3 regions of the Micromonospora sediminicola genome follow, and region 2 is predicted to be linked to each of the others. Evidence: riboswitches for the same ligand, from Rfam matches in the RefSeq annotation. Region 2 holds a riboswitch; each other region holds the start of a gene.

What was found. A riboswitch is a leader RNA that binds a small molecule or an ion and turns the genes downstream of it on or off. The one in region 2 is predicted to bind cyclic di-AMP.
Region 1: linked by a shared signal. The riboswitch ahead of GA0070622_RS17355 (LysM peptidoglycan-binding domain-containing protein) and the one ahead of GA0070622_RS30585 (coiled-coil domain-containing protein) in region 2 are both predicted to bind cyclic di-AMP.
Region 3: linked by a shared signal. The riboswitch ahead of GA0070622_RS23215 (C39 family peptidase) and the one ahead of GA0070622_RS30585 (coiled-coil domain-containing protein) in region 2 are both predicted to bind cyclic di-AMP.

What each region holds. Positions count from the first base shown of each region.
Region 1 is NZ_FLRH01000003.1:3,640,876-3,650,493, reverse strand. Features, by position in the region: gene GA0070622_RS17380 (hypothetical protein) at 1-721, shown strand, start outside; gene GA0070622_RS17375 (hypothetical protein) at 863-1,522, shown strand; gene GA0070622_RS17370 (transglycosylase domain-containing protein) at 1,817-4,057, shown strand; gene GA0070622_RS17365 (M4 family metallopeptidase) at 4,432-6,495, shown strand; gene GA0070622_RS17360 (YbaB/EbfC family nucleoid-associated protein) at 6,562-7,011, opposite strand; gene GA0070622_RS17355 (LysM peptidoglycan-binding domain-containing protein) at 7,183-7,806, opposite strand; cyclic di-AMP (ydaO/yuaA leader) riboswitch at 7,811-7,937, opposite strand; gene GA0070622_RS17350 (LLM class flavin-dependent oxidoreductase) at 8,192-9,618, shown strand, end outside.
Region 2 is NZ_FLRH01000004.1:1,905,895-1,915,512, forward strand. Features, by position in the region: gene GA0070622_RS30540 (RNA polymerase sigma factor) at 1-868, shown strand, start outside; gene GA0070622_RS30545 (dihydrofolate reductase family protein) at 898-1,533, shown strand; gene GA0070622_RS30550 (CsbD family protein) at 1,592-1,765, opposite strand; gene GA0070622_RS30555 (heavy metal translocating P-type ATPase) at 1,835-4,090, opposite strand; gene GA0070622_RS30560 (hypothetical protein) at 4,107-5,066, opposite strand; gene GA0070622_RS30565 (heavy-metal-associated domain-containing protein) at 5,101-5,307, opposite strand; gene GA0070622_RS30570 (metal-sensitive transcriptional regulator) at 5,389-5,688, shown strand; gene GA0070622_RS30575 (SHOCT domain-containing protein) at 5,845-6,024, shown strand; gene GA0070622_RS30580 (YibE/F family protein) at 6,168-7,457, shown strand; cyclic di-AMP (ydaO/yuaA leader) riboswitch at 7,612-7,742, shown strand; gene GA0070622_RS30585 (coiled-coil domain-containing protein) at 7,747-8,772, shown strand; gene GA0070622_RS30590 (carbonic anhydrase) at 8,831-9,484, opposite strand.
Region 3 is NZ_FLRH01000004.1:392,503-402,120, forward strand. Features, by position in the region: gene GA0070622_RS23195 (CDP-glycerol glycerophosphotransferase family protein) at 1-539, shown strand, start outside; gene GA0070622_RS23200 (dihydrofolate reductase family protein) at 585-1,139, opposite strand; gene GA0070622_RS23205 (alpha/beta fold hydrolase) at 1,285-2,037, opposite strand; gene GA0070622_RS23210 (hypothetical protein) at 2,992-3,543, shown strand; gene GA0070622_RS23215 (C39 family peptidase) at 3,605-4,456, opposite strand; cyclic di-AMP (ydaO/yuaA leader) riboswitch at 4,653-4,792, opposite strand; gene GA0070622_RS23220 (hypothetical protein) at 5,099-5,863, opposite strand; gene GA0070622_RS33505 (hypothetical protein) at 6,013-6,372, opposite strand; gene GA0070622_RS23230 (acyltransferase family protein) at 6,453-7,637, opposite strand; gene GA0070622_RS23235 (polysaccharide pyruvyl transferase family protein) at 7,785-9,110, shown strand; gene GA0070622_RS23240 (alpha-ketoglutarate-dependent dioxygenase AlkB) at 9,151-9,618, shown strand, end outside.

The sequences.
Region 1 (9,618 bases), on a different contig from region 2:
CGCGCCGGACCAGGTGCTCGCCCCCGTCGCGGACGCCCTGCGCCCGGTCACCGAGCCGGCGCGGGCCCGCGTGCTCACCCCGGTCGCGGACGCGTTGCGGCCGGTCACCGACCCGGTGGCGGCGGACGTGCTCACGCCGGTCGCCGGCGCGCTCGCCCCCGTGGTCCGCCCGCTGCGCCCGGTCCTCGGTCCGGTGCGGCGTGTGCTGGAGCCGGTGCTGCGACCGCTGGACCCGGTACTCGCCCCGCTCCACCCGATCACCGACCTGCTCGATCCCCCCGCGCCGTCGGCGCCCGCGCCCCCGCCCACCGCTCCCGGGGCGCCCGGGGCACCGGGGGCACGACCACCGGACGCCGCCGCGCCGGCCGGCACGGCGACGGCTCCGGCCCGCCGGGCTCCCGGAGCCGGGGGCGTCGGGCCGGTGGCCGTCCGGGTCGCGGCGCCGGCCGCTGCTCCCGGCGGCGCGACCGTCGTCATGGTTCCGGCCCGCGCCGCGGCGGCGACCGTCGCCCGGCCCGGTCCGGTCGACCTCGCGCCGGCACCGGTCGTGCCGCTGCCGCCGGACGGCGCGGTGCACCCCCGCGGCGCCGGGCACGGCGACCCGGCGGACGCCGACGCCGCCGCCTGGGCCTGCCCGCCCTTGGCAGACCCGTTCGGACATCCGGCCGCCGACCGCCTGCCGGCGTCCCGTTCGTCGCGTCCGGGCACCCGCCCGGCCTGACCGGCGCGCACCGGCAGCACCCTCGATCCGGTGACCGGGCGTGCGCGCCCGGGGCCGCGCGACCGCGCGCGGCGGCGCCGTCGACCACCGTCCGGCGCCCGGCATCCTTCCTCGATCACACTGGTGACCAGGAGTTCCACCATGACCGGAGCAATGCCCGTCATCCGGGCCAGATGGTGCGACGTCGGCCGGATCGCCGACCTCGTCGCCGAGGCCCTCTCCCCCACCGCCCTGGCGGCGTGGCTCGTCCCCGACGCGCCGCGCCGCTCCGCCGTCCTCGCCGCCGTGGCGCGGATCTGGACCGAACACGCGTTGCTCTTCGGCGACGCGTTCCTGCTGCCCGACGGCACCGCCGCCACGGTGTGGTTCCACCGCTACCGCCCGATCCCCCCGCCCCGCCGGTACGTCGACCGCCTCGGCGCGGTCGCCGGCCCGGACGTGGACCGGTTCCGCCGGCTCGACGACGAGCTGGCCGCGCGACGGCCGGTCGAGCCGCACAACCACCTGGCGCTGCTCGCCGCGCCCGGTGGTGGGGCGGCGGAGGCGCTCGCCGGCGCGCAACGCCGGATGGACACGCTGAGCCTGCCCACGTACGCGCAGGTGGACGACGAGCCGTACGGGTCGCTGCTGCGCCGGCTCGGCTATCTCGACCGGGGGATCTTCCCGGCGCCGGACGGCACCGAACTGCGGTCGATGTGGCGGCCGGCACCGGCGCATCCGGGCGGCAACGACCGCTGGCCGGTACGCCGGATCGGCCGGCGGGGGCGCAACGGCCGCGCGGCGGGATGGGCGACGCACTGACCGGCGGACCGGGTCGGGGCGGCGCCGTGCCGCCCCGACCCGCGCGGCCCGGCGCCGTACCGCACGGGGCCGCGCCGTGCGGCGCCGTGCCGCCCGGCGCGCGGCCCGCGACGGGCCGCCGCCACACCGGTCGACGCCCGCAGGCCGGTGCCGTCGGCGCAGCTCGGTTAGCCTGCGAGCCGGGCAGGGACACGATTCGGCCGATCAGTTCGGAGGTGTCGCGTGCGGCACAACGGAGAGGTCCGGGGACCTGGCGGCGCCACACCGGCCCGGCCGAGACGCCGACGACGGCGGGTGGCGGTCTTCCTGGCGATCTGCACGTTGCTGGCCGGGTGCGGCCTGGTCGCCGGCGGTTACTACTTCGACAGCGTCCCCACGCCCACCGACCTGAAGCTGCCGGAGTCGACCACCGTCTTCTACGCCGACGGGCGCACGCCGATGGCGAAGCTCGGTGCGCAGAACCGCACCATCGTCCCGTACGACGAGATGAACGACTCGGCCAAGCAGGCCATCGTCGCGGCCGAGGACCGCACGTTCTGGACCAACCAGGGCATTGACGTCAAGGGCGTGCTCCGGGCGGCCTGGGCCAACGTCACCGGCGGGCAGCGGCAGGGCGCCTCCACCCTCACCCAGCAGTACGCGCGGGTCGCCGCGGACCTGCGGGGGGTGACCTACTCGCGGAAGCTGCGCGAGGCCGTGATCGCCTGGAAGCTCGACGACACGTACAGCAAGGAGGAGATCCTCGGCTTCTACCTGAACACGGTGCCGTTCGGCCGGGGCGCGTACGGGATCGAGGCGGCCGCGCAGACGTTCTTCGGCAAGACCGTGCGCCGGGACGCGCCGGCGGCGCAGCAGCTCACCCAGGCCGAGGCGATGGTGTTGTGCGCGATGGTGAAGCAGCCGGAGGCGGACCCGGCCGATCCGCAGGGCGCGCCGGGCTACGACCCGGCCCGCAACGCGACCGCGAAACAGAACTCGATCGACCGGTGGAACTACATCCGGGACGGCATGGTGAAGCTGGGCTACCTCACGCCGCGGCAGGCGGCGGATCTCGCGTACCCGGACACGGTGCGCCCGGTCGACCCGGACGCCGGCCGGTCGGACCTGGACCGACCGACCGGCCTGGTGGTCAACCACGTGCTGGCCGAGCTGCGGCGGACGGAGCCGTTCCGGGGCAAGCCGGACGAGGTGATCCGTGACGGCGGCTACCGGATCGTCACCACCGTCGACAAGCGGGTGCAGGACGCGGCGGAGGCGTCGGCGGACATCCGCCGGGACAGCGCGCCGGAGGCGGTGCGGGGGCAGCCGAAGAACTGGCAGGCGGCGCTGGTGGCGGTGGAGCCGGGCACCGGACGGGTGCTCGGCTACTACGGCGGTGACCGGGGCTCCGGCGCCGACTACGCGGGCTGGTACTACGACGAGAAGGGCCAGGCGCGCGGGTTCGGCCAGCACCCGCCGGGCTCCTCGTTCAAGGTCTACGACCTGGCCGCCGCCGTGCGCGACGGCATCTCGGTGAAGCAGCGGTTCGACTCGCCGGACACCAAGGAGTTCCCCGCCTCGGGTCGCACCCGGGGCAGCGCGGCCGGGCCGATCCGCAACGCCGAGCACGCGCCCTGCCAGCCGGACTGCGCGCTCTGGGAGGCCACCGTCGCCTCGCTGAACGTCACCTACTTCGAGCTGACCGAGAAGCTGGGCACCGCCCGGGTGATCGACATGGCCCGGCGGGCCGGCGTCGAGTCGATGTGGGAGACCGTGCGCGGCAACCCGCAGCCGCAGCGCGTCGACCTGCGCGGCGACCCGGCCGACCAGGTGGCGAAGCGGTTCTCCACCGAGGTCGGCATCGGCCAGTACGGCGTCACGGTGCAGGACCACGCCAACGGGATGGCCACCTTCGCTGCCGGCGGCAAGCGGGCCGACGCCCACTTCGTCCGCTCGGTGACCAAGGGCGACGAGGAGGTGTGGACGGAGCAGGTGCGCCAGACCGACCTCGGCCTGGACCGGGAGGCGATCGATCAGCTCGACTGGACGTTACGTCGGGTCCGGGCGGCCCGACTGGACAACGGGTGGGACTCCGCCGGCAAGACCGGCACCTGGCAGGCGGGGCAGAGCACCACGCAGAACGTGCACACCTGGATGGTCGGCTGGACCGGCGCGCTGGCCTCGGCCGTCTGGCTGGGCACCACCGACGGCAAGCCGTTGCGGACCCGGGGCGGCAGTTACGAGGTGTACGGCTCGACCGGGGCCGCGCCGATCTGGCGGCAGTTCATGTCCCGGGCCACCGAGGCGATGAAGCTCGACCCGGACCGGTACCGGTTCCGGGAGCCGAGCTTCCCGGGGGACGCGCCGGAGCCCTCCCCGTCGACGCCGGCCCCGACCACCTCCGCGCCGAGCCCGTCGGCGTCGGCGTCGGCGACGCCCCGCCCGACGCCGTCGAGTCCGAGCCCGCGCCCGACCGGCCGGCCGACCGTGCGTCCGACGTCGTCGCCGTCGCCGTCGCCGACCGGATCGCCGACGCGCAGCCGGGGACCGCGCTGACCCCGGGGGACGATCGAACCTATGTGCGCCATCCGCACACCACGGCAAAAGCCGTATGACGCCTTCGCATCCATCCACTGCGGACGATATTCGGCCTGATCAGGGGCTATTGAAGATCATGGCTTCCTGAATTCCGGCCGACGGCCGGGTGTCCGGCGGAAGTCGGTTGCCCCGGTCACCCATTGATCCCGGCTCCGGCGGCGTGTGATCGTGCACCCACGAGTCGTCGACCCCCGGCGACCCGGACGGTCGATCTGTCGACCCGGAGCCACGCCGGCAGCTCCGGTGACCGACCGTCACCCCGCCTCGCATCACCGCGCCGCCCGTCCCCACCGGGCTCCGTGCTGCGCGCCTCAGAACAGGAGCGAACCCTCGTGAAGCTCTCACCTCGCCTCGCCGCGCTCTCCGGCGCGGTCGCGGCCGGCGTGATCGCCGCCGGCACCGCCGCGGCCGTGCAGGCCGCCCCACCGGGCCCCGCCGCCCCCAACCCGGCGCAGGCCCGCGCGGCCGCCGCCGACTCGGCCCGCGCGCTGGTCGCGAACCGCCCCGCCTACCTCCAGGCCGGTTCCGACGACGCGTTCGTCCAGAAGCCGGTCATCTCCTCCGAGGGCACCCAGTACGTGCCCTACGAGCGCACCTACAAGGGCCTGCCGGTGGTCGGCGGCGACTTCGTGCTGGCCACCGACGCCGCCGGCAACCTGAAGTACGCCTCCGTCGCCCAGCAGCGGCCCATCGGCGCCCTCGTCACCACCCCCACGCTGACCCCGGCCGCGGGCGCGAAGAAGGCGCGCGCCCAGCTCCGGACCGTCAGCTCGGTCGAGGGCACCGCACTCGTCGTCTACACGCTCGGCGCCAGCCCGACGCTGGCCTGGGAGACCACCGTGCGCGGCACGGACGCCGAGGGCCCGAGCCGACTCACCGTCGACGTCGACGCCCGCACCGGGGCGGTGCTGCGCACGCAGGAGCACATCGTGCACGGCACCGGCACCGGCGCCTGGAACGGCCCGAGCCCGCTCACGCTCAACACCACCCAGTCCGGCGGCACCTACTCCATGAAGGACCCGACCGTCACGAACCTGAGCTGCCAGGACGCGGCGAACAACACCACGTTCAGCGGCTCCGACGACGCCTGGGGCAACGGCACCGCCACCAACAAGGAGACCGGCTGCGTCGACGCGCTCTTCGCCGCGCAGACCGAGCACAAGATGCTCAGCCAGTGGCTGGGCCGCAACGGCGCCGACGGCAACGGCGGCTACTGGCCGATCCGGGTGGGCCTGAACGACCAGAACGCCTACTACGACGGCACCCAGGTGCAGATCGGCAAGAACACCGCCGGTCAGTGGATCGGCTCGCTCGACGTGGTGGCGCACGAGATCGGCCACGGCATCGACGACCACACCCCGGGCGGCATCTCCGGCGGCGGCACCCAGGAGTTCGTGGCGGACACGTTCGGCGCGGCCACCGAGTGGTTCGCCAACGAGCCGTCCAGCTACGACGCGCCGGACTTCCTGGTCGGCGAGAAGATCAATCTGGTCGGCTCCGGCCCGATCCGCAACATGTACAACCCGTCCGCGCTCGGCGACCCGAACTGCTACTCCAGCAGCGTCCCGGGCGGCGAGGTGCACGCCTCCGCCGGCCCCGGCAACCACTGGTTCTACCTGCTGGCCAACGGCAGCAGCCCGACCAACGGGCAGCCGACCAGTTCGACCTGCAACGGCAGCAGCGTGACCGGTCTGGGGATCCAGAAGGCCATCAAGATCATGTACAACGCGATGCTGCTGAAGACCTCGTCCTCGTCGTACCTGAAGTACCGCACCTGGACGCTGCAGGCGGCGAAGAACCTCTACCCGGGCAGCTGCGCCGAGTTCGACACGGTCAAGGCGGCCTGGAACGCGGTCAGCGTGCCGGCCCAGTCCGGTGACCCGACGTGCGCCGGCGGCACCCCGACGCCCACGCCGACCACCACGACCACCCCGCCGTCGGGCGGCTGCTCCGGCAACAAGCTGGCCAACCCCGGCTTCGAGTCGGGCGCCGTGAACTGGACCGCCTCGTCCGGCGTCATCACCACGGACAGCGGCCAGGCCGCGCACGGCGGCTCGTACAAGGCCTGGCTCGACGGCTACGGCTCGTCGCACACCGACACCCTGAGCCAGTCGGTGACCGTTCCGGCCGGCTGCCGCGCGACGCTGAGCTTCTGGCTGCACATCGACAGCGCGGAGTCGACCACGACCACCGCGTACGACAAGCTCACCGTCAAGGCCGGCAGCACCACGCTGGCGACCTACTCGAACCTGAACAAGGCCACCGGCTACGTGCAGCGGTCCTTCGACGTCTCGTCGCTGGCCGGCACCACGGCGACCATCTCGTTCAGCGGCGTGGAGGACAGCTCCCTGCAGACGTCCTTCGTCGTCGACGACACCGCGGTCACCCTGAGCTGACCGTAGGGCGAGCGGCCGGTCGTCGTCCTCCGGGCGGCCGGCCGCTTCGTCGCGTCGGCAGGTCGGTCAGGCCGGGCGGCCGGCCCGGGACGCGGCGCCCCGGTCGCGCGGGATCCGCGCGGCCACCTCGTGCATCGCCCGGCTGAACAGCTCCGCCTGGTCGGGCAGGCCGCCGAGGCGGGCCGCCAGGGCGTCGGCGTCGGCCCGGGCCGAGTCGCTGACCCGGGCGTCCAGCTCGGCCAGCGCGGCGTTGACGGCGGCGACGACGTGTCCGCAGAGGACCTCCAGCGGCTCGCCGGCCAGGTCCGGGTCGACGGCGACCGAGTCCAGTCGGCCACCCTGGACGGCGACCGCCCGGACGCGGCCGTCGGCCGCGGCGCCCTCGGCCCGGAGCAACTCGCCCGGCTCGCCGTCGGGGTGCACGCCGGCCCGGGACCGCATCGCCGCGAGCGCCTGCTGCGTCCGGCTCAGGAGCTCGTCGAGGCTCGCGGCGGCCGAGAACGGGTCGATGGTCATATCCGCGCTTTCTTCACGTCTTAGCCGAGCATCGTGACCATAGCAACCGGCACCGACCGAGCGCGGTCACCGGCCGGCCCCGCCCGCAAGCGAGCAGGTCGGGCGCCGCGCGCCCGGCGTGTCGCGCGACCGCGAACGCCCGGCCGGAGCCCCGGCCGGGCGTTCGTCGGCTCAGCGCAGGCGCAGTCGCTGACCCGGGAAGATCAGGCCCGGATCGTCGCCGACGACGGCGCGGTTGCGCTCGTGCAGCGCCCGCCACCCCCCGGCGACGTGCGCCGCGACGGCGATGCCGGAGAGTGTGTCGCCGGAGCGCACCCGGTAGGTGCCGGCGCCGCCCCGCCCGGCCGGTCGGTCCACCGTGGACCTCGTCGTGGTGGGCCGGTCGGTGACCTTCCTCGGCGCGGGGCGGTCCGCCTTCCGCGGCGTGGGACGGTCGGCCGCCTTCTTCGGGGACGAGCCGGATCCGCCCTTGCGGCCGCAGACCGGCCAGGCGCCGATGCCCTGCCCGTCCAGGACCCGCTCGGCGACGGCGATCTGCTCCGACCGGCTGGCCAGGTCCGCCCGGGCGGCGTACTTCTTCCCGCCGTGGCCGTTCCAGGTGCCGCGCGAGAACTGGAGCCCGCCGTAGTAGCCGTTGCCGGTGTTGATGTGCCAGTTGCCGCCGGACTCGCACCGCGCGACGGCGTCCCAGTTGACGCCGGAGGCGCTGGCCGGGACGGCCGGAGCGAACAGGACCGCGGCGCCGGCCAGGACCACGCCGACGGCGGTACGACGGGCTGCGTATGCAGTTGCCATGGGGATTCCTCCACGCCGACGAGGTGAGCTGTCGGGTTCGGGCCGAGGAGCCCGGCCGCCGCTGGCGGCTTCACCCCGAGGTGACGTGCACCGAGGAACGTTGGGTCCCCCGCTCCCGCCGAGGTTCGGTTACCGCCGGGCCGGCGGCGGGATTAGGCGTTACCGGCCCGTGGTGTCCGCGACCGCGGACGCCACCGACGCTAGGGACGATTTCGGGCGATCGCCCACTTCTTGGGATGTTCGTCACCCACGTGGGCGACCGCGCACACGGGACACGACGACGTGGTAGCGGGACGTCCGGGCCGGATCCGGACGCCCCGCCCGGGCGTCCCGGCCCCGGGCTACCGTGGGCGGGACCGGCAAGATCGCACGAGGAGCGGCACGGATGACCGAGCACGGACACGAGCTGGCCTTCGGCGGCTTCCTCACCCCCACCGCCGGACGGCCGGACCAGGTGGTGGCCCTCGCCTCGCTCTGCGAGCAGGTCGGGCTGGACCTGGTCACCTTCCAGGACCACCCCTACCAGCCGGGTTTCCTGGACACGTGGACGCTGATGTCGTACGTGGCCGCCGCCACCGACCGGATCGGACTGGCCGGCAACGTGCTCAACCTGCCGCTGCGCCAGCCGGTGGTGCTCGCCCGCAGCGTGGCCAGCCTGGACCTGCTCACCGGCGGCCGGGTCGAGCTGGGGCTGGGCGCGGGCGCGTTCTGGGACGCGATCGAGGCGGCCGGCGGGCGGCGGCTCTCCCCCGGCGCGGCGGTCGACGCGCTCGACGAGGCGATCCAGGTCATCCGGGAGGTCTGGGGCACCGACCGACGCGGGATGATCCGCGTCGCCGGGGAGCACTACCGGGTGGTCGGCGCGAAGCGCGGACCGGCGCCGGCCCATCCGGTGGGCATCTGGGTGGGCGCGTACAAGCCACGCATGCTGCGCCTGGTCGGTCGCGCCGCGGACGGCTGGCTGCCGTCGTTGGCCTACCTGCCGAACGGGCCCGACGAGCTGCCCGCACTCAACGCGCTGGTCGACGAGGGCGCGCGGGCCGCCGGGCGGGACCCCGGCGAGATCCGCCGGATGCTCAACGTGACCGGCAGTTTCACCCGCTCGTCCACGGGGTTCCTGGCCGGGCCGCCGCAGCGGTGGGTGGAGGACCTGGCCGGGCTCACCCTGGAGCACGGCATCACCACCTTCGTCCTGGGCAGCGACGAGCCGCGCGCCATCCAGCTCTTCGCCCAGGAGGTGGCGCCGGCGGTCCGGGAGCTGGTCGCGGCCGAGCGCACCACGTCGGGCAGCGGCGCCCGCGCCGTCGCGCGGGAGCAGGCCGCCGGCGGCGTTCCGACCACCCTCGCGGTCACCCCCACGCCCGACCCGGGGGTACGCCTGAGCGCGCGCCGCCTCTGGGACGAGTCGACCCGTCCGACCGCCCCGCCGGCGCCGGCCGGGCACGTCTACCCGGCCCACGCGCAGGCCGCGGGGCAACATCTGGTGGACGTGCACGACCACCTGCGCCGGGAGCTGGCCCAGGTGCGGGACCTGCTGGAACAGGTCACGCGGGGCGCGGTCTCGCCGGGCGGGGCGCGGGCCGCGCTGAACGAGATGACCCTGCGGCAGAACAACTGGACGCTGGGCGCGTACTGCGCCGCGTACTGCACCGTGGTGACCCAGCACCACGGACTGGAGGACGCCTCGGTCTTCCCGCACCTGCGCCGCGCCGACGCCGGGCTGGCGGCGGTGCTGGACCGGCTGGAGGAGGAGCACGTGGTGATCCACGGCGTGGTGGAGGGTGTCGACCGGGCGCTGGTGGAGCTGATCAG
Region 2 (9,618 bases):
GGCGCTCACGCTGCGCGCGGTGGGCGGCCTGAGCACCGCCGAGATCGCGCGGGCGTACCTGGTGCCGGAGGCCACCATGAGTCAGCGGATCCGCCGCGCCAAGCAGCGGATCGAGGCGAGCGGGGCGCGCTTCACGCTGCCCTCGCCGGCCGACCGGGACGAGCGGCTGGGCGCGGTGCTGCGCGTGCTCTACCTGATCTTCAACGAGGGCTACACCGCGTCCAGCGGCGACGCGCTGCACCGGGTCGAGCTGACCGGGGAGGCGATCCGGCTGGCCCGGGAGCTGCACCGGCTGCTCCCGACCGACGGCGAGGTGGCCGGGCTGCTGGCCCTGATGTTGCTCACCGACGCGCACCGGGCGGCGCGCACCGCCCCGGACGGGGAGCTGGTACCGCTGTCCGAGCAGGATCGCACCCGGTGGGACCGGGCCGGGATCGACGAGGGCATCGCGCTGGTGACCGAGGCGTTGACCTGGTCGGCGCCGGGCCCGTACCAGGTGCAGGCGGCCATCGCGGCGGTGCACGCGGAGGCGCCCACCGCCGCCACCACGGACTGGCCGCAGATCGTGGCGCTCTACCGGGTGCTGGCCCGGATCGCCCCGAACCCGATGGTCACGCTGAACCAGGCGGTCGCGGTGGCGATGGTGGACGGGCCCCGCGCCGGCCTCGCACTGCTCGCGCCGCTGGACGCCGACGACCGCACGGCCGGCCACCACCGGCTCGCCGCCGTCCGCGCGCACCTGTTCGAGCTGGCCGGCGACCGCGTCGCCGCCCGGGCCGCCTACCTGGCCGCCGCGCGGGCCACCACCAGCCTGCCCGAGCGCCGCTACCTGGAGGTACGCGCCGCCCGCCTGGCCGCCGACCGATGAGTTCCGGCGTCCCGGGAGGTCCACCCGTCATGGGAGAGGTCTTCAGTCAACTGTCGATGTCGTTGGACGGCTATGTGGCGGCCCCGGGGCAGAGCCTGCAGGACCCGCTCGGGCGTGGCGGCCTGCGGCTGCACGAGTGGCTCTTCGCCACCGAGAGCTGGCGCGCGGAGCACGGCCTGAACGGCGGCGAGCGCGACGTCGACGCCGAGTTGGTCGAGGAGATGATCGAGGGCGTCGGCGCGTACGTGATGGGCCGGCGCATGTTCGGCGGCGGCGAGGGCCGGTGGGACCTCGGGTGGACCGGATGGTGGGGGGACGACCCACCGTTCCGGGTCCCGGTCTTCGTGCTGACCCACCACCGGAGGGAACCGCTGCCGATGGCGGGCGGTACGGAGTTCCACTTCGTCACCGACGGGATCGAGGCGGCGCTGGAGCGGGCCCGGGCGGCGGCCGGTGACCGGTCCGTCTGCGTGGCGGGAGGCGGCGGCACGGTACGCGGCTACCTGGCGGCGGGCCTGCTCGACTCGCTCTGGCTGCACGTGGTGCCGATCGTGCTGGGCGGCGGCACGCCGTTGTTCGACGGGCCGCTGGACGTCGCCCTGGAGCAGGATCGGGTGGTCGCCGCACCCACCGTCACGCACATCCGCTACCGGGTGCGCCGCTGACCCGGACGCACGCCGGGCCGGCCCGAAGGCCGGCCCGGTGGGGTGTGCGAGTCGTACGTCAGCTCTTGAAGGCGTCCTTGATCTTCTCGCCGGCCTGCTTGAGCTTGGCGCCGGCCTGGTCGTTGCGGCCCTCGGCCTCGAGGCGCTCGTTGTCGGTCGCCCGGCCGACGCCCTCCTTGACCTTGCCCGCGGTGTCCTGGGACGCGTTGTCGATCTTGTCGTCGAGACCCATGGTGAACCTCCACTCAGCAGTTGCGTGACGACAACTGGTTACCCCGCCGGCCGCCGGCCCAATCACCTGTCACCCGATCGGGCGGAACCGCCGCAGACGCAGGCTGTTCGCCACCACGAACACCGACGAGAAGGCCATCGCCGCGCCGGCGAGCATCGGGTTGAGCAGCCCGGCTGCGGCCAGCGGCAGCGCCGCCACGTTGTAGGCGAACGCCCAGAACAGGTTGCCCTTGATGATCGCCAGGGTGCGGCGGGAGAGCCGGATGGCGTCCGCCGCGGCCCGCAGGTCGCCCCGGACCAGAGTCAGGTCGGCGGCCTCGATGGCCACGTCGGTGCCGGTGCCCATGGCCAGCCCGAGGTCGGCCCGGGCCAGCGCGGCGGCGTCGTTGACCCCGTCGCCGACCATGGCGACCACCCGGCCCTCGCCCTGGAGCCGCTCGACCACGGCCACCTTGTCGGCGGGCAGCACCTCCGCGATCACCTCGTCGATGCCCACCTCGGCGGCCACCGCGTTCGCCACGGTGGCGTTGTCGCCGGTGAGCAGCACCGGGGTGAGCCCCAGGTCGCGCAGCCGGTCGACCGCCGCCCGGCTGGTCGGCTTCACCGCGTCGGCCACCGCGAGCACCCCCCGGGCCCGGCCGTCCCAGCCGGCCAGGACCGCCGTGCGGCCGGCGGCCTCCGCGCCGGTCGCCGCCCGCGCGACCTCCTCGGGTACGTCGAGACCACGCTCCCCCAGCAGCCGTGCCCGACCGACCACCACGCCGCGGCCGTCGACCGTGCCGGTCACGCCGAGCCCTTCGGCGTTGGCGAAGTCGGTGACCGCCGGCAGCGGCCCGGCGTCGACCGCCGCCTCGGCCACCGCCCGGGCGATCGGATGCTCGGAGGCCGCCTCCAGCGCGCCGGCCAGCCGGAGCAGTTCCCCGGCGTCCTCGCCGTCGGCGGGCAGCACCTCGGCCAGCGCCATCCGCCCGGTGGTGACGGTGCCGGTCTTGTCCAGCACCACGGTGTCGACCTGTCGGGTGGACTCCAGCACCTCCGGCCCCTTGATCAGCACGCCGAGCTGCGCGCCGCGCCCGGTGCCGACCAGCAGCGCGGTCGGGGTGGCCAGGCCGAGCGCGCAGGGGCAGGCGATGATGAGCACGGCCACGGCGGCGGTGAACGCGGCGGTCGGACCGGCGCCGGTGCCGAGCCACCAGCCCAGCGTGCCGGCGGCCAGGGCGATCACGATCGGCACGAAGACCCCGGAGATCCGGTCGGCCAGCCGCTGCACGGCCGCCTTGCCGGTCTGTGCCTGCTCCACCAGCCGGGCCATCTGGGCGAGCTGGGTGTCCCCGCCGATCCGGGTGGCGCGGACCACCAGCCGACCACCGGCGTTGACGGTCGCGCCCACCACGGCGTCGCCCGGCCCGACCTCGACCGGCACGGATTCGCCGGTGAGCATGCTGGCGTCGACCGCGGAGGTGCCCTCCTCGACCACCCCGTCGGTGGCGATCTTCTCCCCGGGCCGGACCACGAACCGGTCGGAGACCGCGAGCTGGTCGACCGGGACCCGGGTCTCCTGCCCGCCGCGCAGCACCGCCACGTCCTTCGCGCCCAGTTCGAGCAGGGCACGCAGGGCGGAGCCGGCGGTGCGCTTGGCACGGGCCTCGAAGTAACGCCCGGCCAGGATGAAGACGGTCACCCCGGCGGCGGCCTCCAGGTAGATGTTGCCGGCGCCGTCGCCCCGGGTGATGTCGAACCGGAACGGGTGCGTCATCCCGGGCATGCCGGCGTCGCCGAGGAAGAGCGCCCAGAGCGACCAGCCGAACGCGGCCAGCGTGCCGAGCGAGACCAGGGTGTCCATGGTCGCCGCGCCGTGGCGCAGGTTGACCAGCGCGGCCCGGTGGAACGGCAGCCCGCCCCACACCACCACCGGAGCGGCCAGCGTGAGCGAGGCCCACTGCCAGTGGTCGAACTGCCAGGCCGGCACCATGGCCAGCACGATCACCGGCAGGGTCAGCACCGCCGAGACCCACAACCGGGTACGCGCCCCGCGCAGCTCGTCCACCGGCTCGGCGCTCATGGTCGCGTCGGCCCGGGCGGGCGGCGGTGGCACCGCGGCCGTGTAGCCGGTCTTCTCCACGGTGGCGATCAGGTCGTCCGGCGTGACCTCGTCGGCGTACCGGACGGTGGCCTTCTCGGTGGCGTAGTTCACCGTGGCCTCGACGCCGTCCATCCGGTTGAGCTTCTTCTCGATCCGGGCGGCGCACGACGCGCAGGTCATGCCGCCGATCGCGAGTTCGATCAGGTTCGGCGCGGTCGGGAGCGTCTTTCCCGTGGTGGTCATCGCGGCACCTCCCCGGTCAACTGTGCCCGTGCCCCGGGGTGCCGTGTCCGGCGTCCGGGGTCGGTGCGGTGGTGGTCGCCGGCCCGGTGGGCGCCGGCGGGGCCTGGTCGCCGGCCACGACGGTGAACTCGGCGGTGTGCACCGCGTCGCCGTGCCGGAAGTCCAGGTAGAGACGGTACGCGCCGGCCGACGGCACCTCCGCCGCGAACGTGACCGCCGGCCCGGCCGGCGTGCGCCCGTCGCCGGGCGTGCCCTCCGGGTGCACGTGCAGGTAGGCCAGGTCACCCTGGCGCAGCGCCACCAGGTGGCCGTACGCCCCGAGGTAGGGCTGGAGGTCGGTGACCGGCCGGCCGTCCCGGCTGACCGAGAGCGTGAGCCGGCTGGTGCGGCCGGGCTCCGGCGCGCCGGTGAGCGTGACGGTGTAGCCGTCGACCGTGGTGCTGGTGGCCGGTGGCGGCAACGGTCGCGCGGCCAGCGTGCCGGGGACGGTGACGTCGACGCCGAGCGTCAACGGCTCGCCGCCGGTCGGGGTGAAGTCGGCGAACGCCCGCCACACGCCCGGCCCGGCGAGCGGTGAGGCGACCCGCCAGGTGCCGTCGTCGGCCAGCTCCGGGTGCACGTGCCGGAAGCCGGAGAGGTCGCGGCGGGCGACGATCAGGTGCATGCGCTTGTCGTGGGCCACGTCGTAGCGGGTGACCGGCCGGCCGTCCGGCCCGGTGATCCGGAACGCGAACTGCCCCTCGGGCGCGGCCGTCGGCTGGAACGTGTAGCCGCGCTCGGAGACGAGCAGCCCGCCGGGCAGGCGGGCGGCCGCCTCCCCGGCGTGACCCTGGTCGCCGTGGCCGGCGTCGGTGTCGTCGTGGCGGGTGTCGGCGGCCGGGGCGTCGGGACCGGCCACGTGACCGATCCCGTACGCCGCGCCGAACACCGCCACGAGGCCGAGGGCGAAGCCGCTCAGCTTCGTCGCCGTGTTCATGGTGTCTCCTCGTGTCGTCGGGTCCGTGAACCCGTCACGCCCCGACGAGGTCGTAACCGGCCTCGTCCACGGCGGCGCGTACGGCGTCCGCGTCCAGCGGGCTCCGGCTGGTGACGGTGACCCGGCCGGTGGCCAGGTCGATCTGGACGTCGGTGACGTCCGGCAGCGCGCTCAGCTCGGTGCTCACCGCGGTGACGCAGTGCCCGCAGGTCATGCCCCGCACCTGGTAGGTGGTCTCCATCGCGTCCCTCCGATCTCATACCCCCCTGGGGTACTCATCGCACGTTAGCATACCCCCGAGGGGTACGCTATCCTCGATCTCATGACCACGCCGCCCACCCCGACCCGGGGCTACACCGCCAGCAAGGACCAGCTCCTCGCCCGGCTCCGCCGCATCGAGGGTCAGGTCCGGGGGATCGAGAAGATGGTCGAGGACGACCGCTACTGCATCGACGTGCTGACCCAGATCTCGGCCATCCAGGCCGCGCTGGACAAGGTCGGCCTGGGCCTGCTGGACGGGCACGCCCGGCACTGCATGCACGAGGGGGCCGCCGAGGGCCGGGCCGACGAGATGGCGTCCGAGATGATGGCCGCCGTCGGCCGCCTGATGAAGCGCGGCTGACCGGGACCTCCGTCCCCCGGGACGGGCCGCCCGACCCGGTCCGGCGACCGGCCGGGAGACGTACCGTCGAGGTGGCCGGGCCCGGCGACCGCGCCGACCCGGAGCCGACGGACGGAGGGCGGCCGGATGATGTGGTCGGGCCCGATGATGGGCTGGATGTGGATCTGGTCTTTGCTGGTGCTGGCGGTGCTGGCGGGGCTCGTCTGGTTCGTGGTGCGGATGCCCGGTCCGGACCGCGCGCCGCCCGGCACGGCCCGGCGCATTCTCGACGAGCGGTACGCCCGCGGCGAGATCGACGAGGACGACTACCGACGGCGACGCGCCGGCCTGGCCTGACCCGGCGTCCACCGGCGGCGCGGGCCGGCCTGGCTACCATGGCCGGGCGACGACCCGGGCGTGATCCCCACGCGTCCGCGCCGGCCCCGGTGACCCGACCGGTCCGGTGACCCGGTTCCGCCGCGACCGTTGGGAGAGACGCCGTGGGCGCCGATCACACCCGTCCCGCAGCCGCCGCGCCGCCGGGCGTACGCCGGCTCCTGATCGCCACCGTGGTGCCGCTCTTCGTGCTCACCGTGATCGCGGCGCTGGTGCTCTGGCCCCAGGCGGACCGCGACCCGGTGGACGGCGGCGCGGACGTGCCGCGCTACCACGGCACGGTGACCCGGGTGGTGACCGAGCCCTGCCCGCCGACGCCCGAGTCGCCCGAGGGCGACACCGGCGGCCCCTGCGGCACCGTGACCGTCGCCGCCGAGCAGGGGCCGGACGCGGGCCGGCAGGTCGAGACGCCGGTCCCCACCGGACCCGGCGCGCCCCGGGTCGCGGTCGGCGACGAGGTGGTCCTGGTCGAGCTGGTCGACCCGGGCGACCCGTCGGTGAAGACCTACAACATCGCCGAGCACCAGCGCGGTACGCCGCTGATCTGGCTGGTGGCCCTCTTCGCTGCCGCGATCGTGGCGTTCGGCCGCTGGCGCGGGCTGGCCGCGCTCGGCGGACTGGTGGCCAGCTTCGCCATCCTGCTCGGCTTCGTGCTCCCCGGCATCGGCGCCGGGCAGTCGCCGCTGCTGGTGGCGATCGTCGGCGCCGCACTGATCATGTTCGTGGTGCTCTACCTGACCCACGGGATCACCGCGCAGACGTCGGTGGCGGTGCTGGGCACGCTCGGCAGCCTGGTGATCACCGGAGTGCTGGGCACGCTGGCCACCGCCGCCACCCACCTGACCGGCTTCGGCAGCGAGGACGCCACCACGCTGTCGATGTTCCAGGGTGACGTGGACCTGCACGGACTGTTGCTGGCCGGCATCATCATCGGTTCGCTCGGCGTGCTGGACGACGTCACCGTCACCCAGGCGGCCACCGTCACCGAGCTGGCGCACGCCAACCCGGGGCTGTCCCGACGGCAGCTCTACCGGGCGGCCACCCGGGTGGGTCGGGCGCACATCGCGTCCACCGTCAACACCATCGTGCTGGCCTACGCGGGCGCCTCGCTGCCGCTGCTGCTCCTGCTGGTCGCCGACTCCCGCCCGGTGGGTCAGCTGCTCACCAGCGAGTTCCTCGCCCAGGAGATCGTCCGTAGCGCGGTGGCCACGCTCGGCCTGATCGCCGCCGTACCGCTGACCACCGCGCTGGCCGCGGTCGTGACCACCGCCGGTCGCGCCGGGCGGGCCGCCGGACCCGCGACGCCCCGGCCGCCGTCGCCCCGGGAGGACGCGTGGGAGGCGCTCGGCGAGGGCCGGTCCGGCGGGGGCAGGAGCACGGAGGCCGCATGGTGACACTCCGCAGCGTAACGGCCGATTCCAAACGCGATGCTGGTCACGCTGGGCGGTGGCGAATTCTCGCGATTGGTCGGCTTCCGGACGTAGATCCCCGGGAGTGGTCTCGGGTAACCTCGCTGCCGGTCACCGCCGAAGGCGCGCACCGGCGCCTGCGGTGCCGCCGCCCAATCGCCTCCGGGCGAGCCGGGGAACCAGGTACATGGGGTGAATCCGCGCCAGCGGAAGGGGCCGCTTCCGTCCCGAACCCGTCAGCTAACCCGGTCGGCGGTCGACGGAAGGGAACACTGTGACGGCACCCCTGCGCCGCTGGCTGACACCCGTGGTGGCCGTGCTCGCCGCTCTCGCCGTGCTGGCCGGGCCGACGCCGGCCTCGGCGGCCCCCGGCACCGCCGCCCCGAACCCCTCGGGCCACTCGGAGGACGACGACCCACCGCTGATCAGCGAGGCCGTCACCGCCGCCAACCGCGCCTACCTCCAGGCCAAGTCGAAGTTGGACACGTCGCGCAAGCGGCAGCTCCAGCTCGCGCTGGAGGTGAAGGCGGCGCAGAGCCAGCTCGACGCGCTCAGCCCGCAGGTGAGCGAGATCGCGGCACAGTCCTACCGGACCGGTCGCGTCGGCGCCATGGCGATGCTGCTGGAGAGCGACTCCCCCGACTCGTTCGTCCAGCGGGCCAGCGCGCTCGACGAGCTGAACCTGTTCAACGCGCAGCGCCTCGCCGCCATCAACGAGGTGAAGGGCCGCGCCGAGCGGGCCAAGATCGCGCTCGACGCCGAGGTGCGGGAGCAGGAGAAGCAGGCGAACGCGATGGCCCGCGAGAAGGTCGAGGCGCAGAAGGCGCTGAAGCTGGTCGGCGGGCTGGACTTCACCGGTGGCCTGGTCTCGGCCACCTCGCCGGTTGCCAAGATCGGCCCCGGCCGCACCGCCGACGGCGGGTGGAAGTCCGAGTCGTGCAGCGAGAACGACCCGACCACCTCGGGCTGCGTCACGCCGCGCACGCTGCACGCGTACAAGGAGGTCAAGCGCGCCGGCTTCAACCGCTTCGTGGGCTGCTACCGCCCCGGCGGGCCGTGGGAGCACCCCAAGGGCAAGGCGTGCGACTGGTCGTTGCAGAACAGCGGCTTCGCACCGTGGCACAACAACGACACCCGCCGGTACGGCAACGAGGTGGCCGCCTTCCTCATCCGCAACGCCGACCGGCTGGGCATCTACTACGTGATCTGGAACCGGCAGATCTGGTTCCCGGCGACCGGCTGGAGTTCCTACAGCGGGCCCTCCAACCACACCGACCACGTGCACATGTCGCTGCTCTGACGCGCGCGTACGACAAGGGGCCGCCCGTGGGCGGCCCCTTTCGCGTATCGGTTCCCGGTCAGCCGGCGAGCGCCGCGTCCGCCGACGCGGCCGGTGCCGGCAGCGGGGCCGGGGACTGCGCCACCGTCCGGACCTCGCCGCCACTGAGCCGGTACGACATGCCGACCACCGCGCAGGCCCCGCCGGCCACCTTCGCGGCGAGCACCGAGGAGCGGGCCAGCAGTGCCTCCACCGTCTGGGCGATGTGCACGTCGATGATGCCGTCGAGGTCCTCGACGCCCTGGCGGCCGGCCCGGAGCAGGCTGGGTGAGACGGCGTCCACCACCGCGCCCAGGTGTCCGGCCGGGGCGGAGCCGGTGCGGACCGCCTCGCGGGCCGCCTGGACCGCGCCGCACGAGTCGTGGCCGAGCACCACCACGAGCGGCGTGCCGAGCACGGTGACCGCGTACTCCACGCTGCCCAGCACCTCCGGGCCGGCGGTGTGGCCGGCGGTGCGCACCACGAAGAGGTCACCGAGGCCGCGGTCGAAGATGATCTCGGCGGCGAGTCGCGAGTCGGAGCACCCGACGATCACCGCGAACGGGTGCTGACCGTCGGCGACCGCCGCCCGGTGCCCGGCGTCCTGGTTCGGGTGCTGCGGCACACCGGTGACGAACCGGTGGTTACCGGCACGCAGTTCGGCGAGTGCCTCGTCGGGGGTGGTCGGGATCATGCTGCTCACCTCGTCCTCGCGCGGAGCCGTCAGGCCGGCCGGCGGCGGTGTCGGCCCCGCGACCCACCGTCACACGCGACCCATGGCACGTCAAGATTTCGTGATACGCATTTCATACGTCACCGTCGCGGACC
Region 3 (9,618 bases), 1.5 Mb from region 2:
CGCTGATCCGCCGGCTGCTCGACCGGGGGGCGACGGTGATCCTGCGCGCCCACCCGTACACCGACAAGAACCCCGCCTCGGCGCGGCAGCTCGCCCGGCTCACCGAACTGCTCGCCGCCGACCGGGCGCGGACCGGCCGGTCCCACCTGTGGGGCGCGGCGGCGGCCCGGGAGCTGACGCTGACCGAGTGCGTCAACCGCGCCGACGCGCTGGTCTCGGACGTCTCCGGGGTCATCTCCGACTGGCTCTACTCCGGCAAGCCGTACGCGGTCACCGACACCGGCGCCGACGGGGAGCACTTCGTCGAGCGGTTCCCGCTGGCCGCCTCCGGCTACGTGCTGCGTCGCGACATGTCCAACGTGGACGAGGTGCTGGGCGCGCTGCTCGACACCGACCCGAAGGCCGCGGAGCGGTGGGCGGCCCGCACCCGCTACCTCGGCGACTTCCCGGCCGACCGGTACGCCGAGACGTTCCTCGCCGCCGCCCGCCGCGAGCTGGAGCCCGACTGGGCCGTGCCGGTCCCCCGCGCCGCCGTCTGAGGGGTGTTCCCGCTCAGGTGATCGCCGGCGACGGCCGCCCGTGATTCAGCGCGCGCGGCGGTAGCGCAGGGCGACCACGCCGTTACGGAGCGGCTCCGCCGAGAGCAGCTCGAGCCGGCGCGTGCCGGGCAGCCCGCCCTGGTGCAGCGTCGGGCCGTGGCCGGCGATCCTGGGATGGACGAGCATCTGATACTCGTCGATCAGGTCCAGCCGGTCGAGCTCGGTCGCGAGCCTGCCGCTTCCGAGGAGGACCCCGGCCGGGGTCTGGTCCTTGAGCCTCTGCACCCCGTCGCGCAGATCACCGGCGATGTGGTGGCTGTTGGTCCACGGGAAGTCCCGGCGCGTCGACGACACCACGTACTTGGGTTTGGCCTCCAGCCTGACCGCCCACTCGCGCTCGGCGGGCGGCGCCTGCTCGTCGCGGGCCACGGCCGGCCAGTAGCTCTCCATCATCTCGTAGGTGACGCGCCCCCACAGCATTGCCCCGGCCTCGTCCATGAGACGGGTGAAGAAGGCGTGCGTCTCGTCGTCGGCGATCCCCTCCCGGTGGTCGACGCAACCGTCCAGGGTGAGGTTGAGGCTGAAGATGAGCGCTCCCATGGCCGGCGAGTCTAGCCAGGACGGCGTCGGCCCGGGCGGACGTCGCCGGCTCGACACCCACGACCCGGACGGTTCACACATCCACGCCCGTCGCGCGCCGCCAACCAGGCGTACCGCCGGTCGTCGATGACGGCGACGCCCTGGTTCACAGGTAGGCGTCCAGCAGGGCGAGCACCGCCGCCGGGTCCTCCACGTGCGCATTGTGGCCCAGCCCGGGCAGTGTCGCCACCGGCACACCCAGCTCCTTGAGCTGCGCGTCGCTCACCATCGGGTCCAGCTCGCCGCGGGCCAGCAGCACCGGTACGTCGGTGGCGGCCAGCAACGCGGGCAGCCGCGGCTCCCCCACCGCGAACGCGGCCGGGTCCATCGCCAGCCGCCAGCGGCCGTCCTCCCGGCGCAGCCCCGCGTCGACCACCGGATGGTCGGGGGCGAACAGTCCGGCGAGCCCGGAGACGCGCAGGTAGCGGCGGGCCGCCTCGTCCCGGCTGGCGAACCAGGTCACCGGCCGCGCGGCCAACTCGGCCGACTTCGCCAGCTCCGCCGGCGACCAGACCACCTTGATGCCGAGGCCGACCACCGCGTCGACGGGCAGGCCCCGCTGCCGGGCGGCCAGCGCCAGCGCCACCACGCCCCCGAGCGAGTGCCCGAGCAGCACCAGCCGGTCCCGCGGACCGAATCGCTCGGTGACCGGCCCCAGCCCCTCCACCAGGCGCTGCGCCAGGCCCGCGAAGGAGTAGCCGGACAGCGGTGGCGACCAGCCGTGGCCGGCCAGGTCGGGGGCGAGCCATCGGCCGGGCCAGCGCCGCTCCAGCAGCGGCGCCCAGGGCAGCCACACCTCGCCGGTGGCACCCATGCCGTGCAGGAGCACCAGGTGACGGGTCCCCGTCGTATCGCCCATACGGCGCAGTCTGCCACCGGACGGACACGACGCGCGAGAGCCGACGCCTCCCGCAACCGTGGCACCCGCCGCCGGCGCGTCCGTCACCACGGGACGCCTTCCGGAGATTCGTCGACGATCGCGCCCTCGCCTCGGGCCCGCCGCCGGGAGACGGCCACGGACGCGGGCCGTGCTTCGTGGGCGTTGCCCGGCCTCGGACGGAACGGACGTCTGGTACGGCGTGACATACCGATGGCGTTCCACTCGCGGCGTCGGCTCACGGTGGGTGGAACGGGGTGCGTGTCTACCGGACCGGGATGCACCCATGACGTTCCACCGACGGGGCTGGCGGGCGCTGGGTGGAACGTCATGGGTGTCTCCGCGGCCGGGATGCACCCATGACGTTCCACCGACGGGGCTGGCGGCCGCTGGGTGGAACGCCATGGGTGTCTCCGCGGCCGGGATACACCCATGACGTTCCACCGACGGGGCTGGCGGCCGCTGGGTGGAACGCCATGGGTGTCTCCGCGGCCGGGATACACCCATGACGTTCCACCGGCCGGGTTGGCGGGCGCTGGGTGGAGCGTCACGGGTGTCTGCGGGTGTCCGGATGCACCCGTGGGCTTTCACCCGGGCGCGTGGGGTGCGGGTGGGTGTCCGGTTCGGTGGTGGTGGGCGGCACCCCGGGCGTGGAATCGGCGCCGGGTCGGCGGCGTTGTAGACGGGTGAACGACCGAGCAGGCAGCGAGCCCCCGAGCCGCCGCCCCGCCCACGGGAATGACGGTGGGCGGACGGTCGTTACACATCATCCCGGCGCCGCGACGAGGCCCCCCGCTCCGCGAGCCAGCCGGACATCCCCGGCCCCGTGAGCTGGCCCCCCGGCTCCACGAGCGTGCCGGATCCCTTCAAGACTTTTCGAGCGCCTGACGGTGCCCACACCCCCCCGGTGTGTTGACCCCCGAATGGAGCCCTCTCATGAACACGATCCTGCGCAAGAGCATCCTGGGTATCGCTGGTCTGGCCTTCACCGGTGGCGTGTTCGCCGGTCCGGTCGCCGCCCACGCCGACACCCCCGCCCACGCCGCCGCCAAGCCCGTCGCGGTCGCGTCCGTGCAGGGTGAGCAGTCCCGCATCACCCTGAACGACGAGCAGACCGCCAACGCCAAGGCGATCATCGCCGCCACGAAGAAGGCCGGCCTGCCCGAGCGGGCCGCGGTCATCTCGATCGCCACCGCCCTGCAGGAGTCGAAGCTGGAGAACCTCGGGCACCTCGGCGACAAGAATGACCACGACTCGCTGGGCCTGTTCCAGCAGCGCCCCTCCTCCGGTTGGGGCACGCCGGAGCAGATCACCGACCCCGAGTACTCCACCCTGGCCTTCCTCAAGGGCCTGAAGCAGGTCGACGGCTGGGACAAGATGCCCCTGACCGACGCCGCCCAGACCGTCCAGGTCTCCGCCTACCCCGACGCCTACGCCCAGTGGGAGAAGCAGGCCACCGACATCGTGAACCAGCACTGGACCAAGTAAGACCCACGCGAAGGCCGGCACCCCCAACAGGGTGCCGGCCTTTCGCGCGTCGTAAAAGGCGTCAGGCGGAGTAGCCGCGCGTCGCCATCCAGTTCGCCAGATCGATGGTGGTGACCCAGTACGAGGGCAGCGACGGGTCAGCCGAGTCGGCGATCCGGACGGTCCGGCCGTCGTTCTTGTAGCCGACCACCGCGATGTAGTGACCGCCCGGGAACGAGTGCCAGCCGCCGTTGGTGTCGGTGGCGTCGCCGGCGACGTTGGCGACGACCGCGCGGCCGTTGCTGACCGCCGTGACCACGTCGGCCTGGAGCCGGTCCATCTGGGCCGGGGTGGCCGCGCCCGGGATCATGCGGGTCCGGTACGGGTTGCCCTTGACCTGCTGGTTGAGCACGCGCGTGGTGTCCTCGGCCGAGTTGGTGCCCATCTCGGTGGTGCCGAGGGCGACGGCGAGCGTGTCCTGGCTCCGCTCGATGCCGTTGGCGCTGAGCGCGTTGCGCACCGCGGCCGGGCCGCAGTAGTAGTAGGTGGTCTGCGCCTGGTAGTCGTAGTCGAGCACCTTGCTCGCCGGCGGCTTCGGCTTGGGCTTCGGCTTGGTGTCCGGGTCGGTGGTGGCCTTGGCCGCCGGCTTCGCCGAGGGCGAGGCGGTGGGTGCGGCGCTGGGTGAGGCGCTCGGCGAGGGGACGGCGATGCGGGCCTCACCGCGGCTGGCGGCCTCGCCGAGGCGGGAGCCGAGTTCGGCGACCGCGACGGTGTTCTCCGACCGGGACGCGGTGTCGTCGGTGGCGGCGAGGGCGACACCGGTGCCGCCGGCCAACACGAGGGCGGCGGCCGAACCGGCGATGATCTGGTACGGGCGCTCGGTGGCGAGACGCCGCAGCTGACGCTTCAGGTGGTGCTTCACGGGTTCCTCCAGGGCGTGAGCGGCACACGCCGGCCCCCGCGCGGAGGACTTCACGCGCGTTCGACGGGGCGGGACGGCCGCGGGACGGGGCACCCGGACAGCCGGGCGCACACGGGGGGTCGGGTGGGCGTCGCCGTCAGGCGAGCGCCGGCACCACCGGGCCGTGGAGGTGGGGGGACGATCGGGGGGTGGTTCGCACGAGGAATGGAACTCCTTCCGTGGCCGCCGACCGGGTTAGCTGACGGATTCGGGCGGGAAGTACGCCCTACCGCGGGCCGTGGCTCGCGGATTCACCCCGGTGTTGCTGTGGGTCCCCGGTTCGTATGCACGATTAGGCGGGTCGGTGCGGCGTCGCCGTCTGCGATCGAAAACCGCACCGGACGCGCCGACACTACCGGTGGGTACGCCTCAAGCCAAGCGCTCCCACCTGCGTAAACATCGTCCGCGACTACGGATATCGGAACAGCCGGTTACTGACTTCACTCAATGGGGGCAAGGGTTCGAGCCGGCATCGGAAGGCGAAAAGCGGGCATTCGACCGGCCGACGCCCCGCAATTGTCGGGTCCGCTGACCGGTTGTGCGCCGAGCGCCCGTTTCCGGGCCGCACGTGAGCGGGCTCACCGCATTCGGGTAACGATTCGGCGGAGACGCCACTCAGCCGACCCGGGCCGGCCGCCAGCGGGCGCCGCGGACGACGGTGGGCACCGGGACTCGGCTGGCCGACGCGACGCGGGGGGCGGGCGACGGCCGCACCGCGGCGGCCGCCGCGTAGGTCTCGGCGGCCAGCGTCCGCGCCGCGTCGGCGGCGAGCTCCGCGTCCCGCCAGGCCTGTCGCTCCCGCTCGGCGGCCGCCTCCCAGGCCGCCCGTCGGCCGTCACGGATCGTCCGGGCCAGCACGATCTCCTGCTCAGCCGGATGGCGACGCGGGTCCCACCCGTTGCGGTGGGCCAGCACGTCCGCGAGCTGCCGGGCGGTCAGGTCGCCCCGCCAGTGCGCCGCCATGGCGGCGTGGTGCAGCCAGCGCTCCCGCGCCGCGTACTCGGACGGGGTGTGTGGCGTGCGCGGCGCGGGCAGCGCGGCGGCGCCGGCCAGGCGGCGGGCGGCCGCCTCCGCCTCGTCGAAGGCCACCCAGGCCCGCTCCGCCTCGTCCTGGACGGCCAGCCACCGCTCGCGTCGCCGGCGGGCGGTCTGGGCGGCTCCGGCGGCGGCCACCGCCACCTCGTCGGCGTAGCGGGCGAGGTCCGCCCGGTGCAGCGCCTCCGCGTCGACCGGATCGGGTTCGAGGTCCGCCGCGCCGTCGCGGTCGGGGCGGGCGACGAGCACGGCGAGCAGGCCGAAGGCGGACACGAGCAGGGCCGACCAGATCGCGGCGGCCTCGGGGACGGCGGTGAGGAAGTGGTAGAGAACGGTCTGCGACATGGTCGGCACCTCACGGAGAAGACGTGGCGGGAAGGTCGCACGCCGGTCGGGGCGGGGCGCGGCCGCGGAACGGGCGCCGCCGGGCCGCCGAGGCGGGTGCGGGGTGAGGTTCGGTGGGTGCGGGGACGGGCCGGGGACCGCCCGTGCGGTCAGCGGGCGGGCGGGGCCCGGGGGCCGACCGGCGCCGGGTGCCGACCGGCCGGGACCGGCTCCCGGTGGCCGGGCCGCGCGACCGCGTCCCGGGGCGCGGGCTCCGGGACGCCGGTGGAGGGGGCCGGCCGCTCGGCGACGTCGACACGGCCCGGCCGCGCGGCGACCGGCGTGTCAGTCGGGGTACGCGACGTCAGGCCGACGGCCGGGCCGGCCGGCGTCGGGACGGCCGTGGCGACCCCGGCGGGCAGTGTCGTAGCGCCGAGCGAGCAGGCGACGACCACGGCCAGGCTGGCCAACATGCGTGCCGCCCAGCGCGCCACCCACCACACGGGACAGGTGAGCGCGATCGGAAGCACGGGTACAAATTACCGCCGATCCCACCGCCGCGCACTCTCGGTCGGCGTGTCGTGACACCACCGACCAGGGTGGACGCGCCTCAGTCGGGGCCACGCCGCCCGGCGTACTCGATCGGGGTGGGGGCGCCGGCGTCGGCGGGTGACCTCGGCGCCGGCACGGACCGCGCCGGCGCGGCGGCGGCCGGCGTGGGGCGGGGCCGGCGCGGGCCGAGACGCCGCATCATCGGCACCTCCACCCAGCGGTGCAGGGCGGCGGCGAGCGCCAGGTTGAGCAGCAGGAAGCCGAGCACCGCGAGCGGGCCCCGCCACCCGGGCAGCCCGGTGCCCCAGTCGCCGGTGAGCCGCAGCACGGTCACCATGACCAGCACGTGGACCAGGTAGAAGGCGAAGGAGACCTCGCCCAGCCAGACCATCGTGCGGGACCGCCAGGGGGTCCACCGGCCCCGCACGTCGGCCTGCGCCGCCGCGGTGATCACCAGCAGGTACGCCACCGCGAGCAGCGCCGCCCAGAACTCGGCCCGGACCCAGAACGCGGCGACCACCCAGGTGCCGACGAAGAGCAGGCTGGCCACGGTCAGGTCGGGGCCGCGCCAGCGGTTGCGGCGCATCAGCTCGGCGGCGGCCGCGCCCATCCAGAACTCGAAGGACCGGGTGACCGGGAAGATCTGGGTGAACCACCACCGCTGCTCCTCGGGCACCAACTGCTGCCCGGGCCACAGGGCGAGGATGAGCAGCGGCGCGGCGACCAGCACGACCCGCAGCGCCCGGGTACGGGCCCGACGCAGCCACGGCACCGCGAGCGGCAGGCACAGGTAGAAGGCCAGCTCGCAGGAGAGCGACCAGCTCACGTTGTTGACGCTGTAGAAGTAGCCGCCGAACGGGATCCACGCCTGGACCAGGAGGAGGTTGCCGAGGGCGGCCAGCCGCGGCACCGGGTCGGCGAACCAGGCCGCCACGGCCAGCGCCGCCAGGAAGGTGACCACGTGGTTCGGGTAGATCTTGGCGACCCGGCGCCACAGGAACGTCCGCCCCGGCTCGCCGTCGCGGTACGACCAGACCAGCACGAATCCACTGAGGATGAAGAAGAACTCGACCCCGGACAGGCCCAGGCTGAACGCCTTGTCGACCACCGCCTTGAGATCCGGCTCGGCGACGATCCGCATGGTGCCCGCGTGGAAGCCGAAGACCAGCAGAGCGGCGACCCAGCGCAACCCGGTCAGCGACGGCAGGCGCGGAGCGCGGGTGGTGGTCGGCGCACTGGTCATTCCGGGCACCCTACCCGCCGGGAGGAGCGGGGTGCCGAGGCCCGGCCGGGCCCCGGCGGGCGGCGGATAGGATTTCCGTTCCTGCCCGAGCGGACGCCCACCCGGCCCGCCGGACACGCCGTGCCAGTACGGAAGGTGACCAACCGGATGCACCAGCGGATCCTGCTCCGCGCCCGCAAGGGCCCGTTCGACGTCCTCACGCCGGAGGAGACGTTCGCCGGCAACTGGATCGGCGACAACACGGGCAACCTGGTCTTCAGCCACGCCGCGCACAAGCTGCTGGCCACCTCCACGGCGGAGATCACCGCGACCCGCAGCCCGGCCGACCCGCGCCTCGCCGACGAGATCAACGAACGGTACGACGTGTTCGTGGTCCCGCTGGCCAACGCCTTCCGCCGCAGCTTCGTGCACCGCCTCACCCCGATGACCCGGCTGATCGAGCGCCTGAAGATCCCGGTGGTGGTCCTCGGGGTCGGCGTGCAGACGAACGTCGACGGCGACCGGGAGTACCTGCGGCAGATCGACGAGCCGGTCAGCGCGTTCTGCCGGGCCGTGCTCGACCGGTCGCACAGCATCGGCGTACGCGGCGAGGTGACCGAGAGCTACCTGCGGACGCTCGGCTTCTCCGCGGTGGAGCAGATCGGCTGCCCGTCGATGTTCCTGCACGGCGACGCGTTCCGGCTGGACAAGCCCCGGGCCGAGCTGAGCACCGACGACCGGGTCGCGCTGACCATCTCCCCGTACGTCGCCTCGATGGCCGCCGTCGTCCGCCACCACCGGGAGCGCTACCCGAACCTCTGCTACGTGCCGCAGGACCTGCGCACCCTGGGCACCCTGCTCTACGGCGACGCGCCCGAACACCGGGGCAAGAGCGGCGAGATGCCGCTGCACACCTCGCACCCCCTCTTCGTCGAGGACAAGGTGCGGATGTTCGTCGACCCGTGGACCTGGATGGCGCACCTGGCCGACTACGACTTCGCCTTCGGCACCCGGATCCACGGCACCATCACCGCGCTGATCTCCGGCACCCCCGGCTACCTCTTCGCGCACGACTCGCGCACGCTGGAACTGGCCCGCTACTTCGACATCCCGCACCGGATCATGCGGGACGTGCCCGCCGACGTCGACGCCGCCGACCTCTACGCGGAGGCCGACTACACCGCGCTCAACTCCGGCCACAAGGCCCGCTTCGCGACGATCACCGCGTTCCTGGCCAAGCACGACCTCGGCACGTCGTTCGCCGACGGCGACAGCGCCGCCCGGTTCGACCAGCGGGTCCGCGAGACGGTGTTCCCGCCGGCGGTCCGCCCGGTCGGCGCCGCCCCGCGCGAGGAGCTGCTGAGCCGCATCGAGCGGCTGCGCGACGACAACCGCGCGCTCGCCGACACCGTCGACGCGCTGCGCGCCCAGGGGCTGCGCGAGCGGATCAAGCAGGCCGTACCGGGCCCGGTCCGCCGGATGCTGGGCCGCTGACCGTCGTACGCCTGTTCGATTCCGGGGTACGATCGGCGGCGTGTCCGACGTCGCGTACCAGCCCTCGATGCTCGACCTGGCCGAGCAGGGCCCGACCCTGGGCCCGCTCGCCGGGCCGACCGGGCCGCGCCGCCACGAGCTGAGCCGAGGCGCCTGGGTCGACCACCTGCCCGGCTGGGTGCGCGGCTCCGACGCGGTGCTCGACACGCTGCGGCGCGATGTCCCGTGGCGGGCCGAGCGCCGCACCATGTACGACACCGAGGTCGACGTGCCACGCCTGCTCTGCTGGTATGCCGCCGGCCGCCCGCTGCCGCACCCGGTGCTCACCGCCGCGCGCGACGCCCTGACCCGGCACTACGCGCCTGAACTGGGCGAGCCGTTCGTCACCGCCGGCATGTGCCTCTACCGCGACGGCCGGGACAGCGTCGCCTGGCACGGCGACACCCAGGGCCGCTCCGCGCACACCGACACGATGGTGGCGATCGTCTCGTTCGGCTCCCCCCGTCAG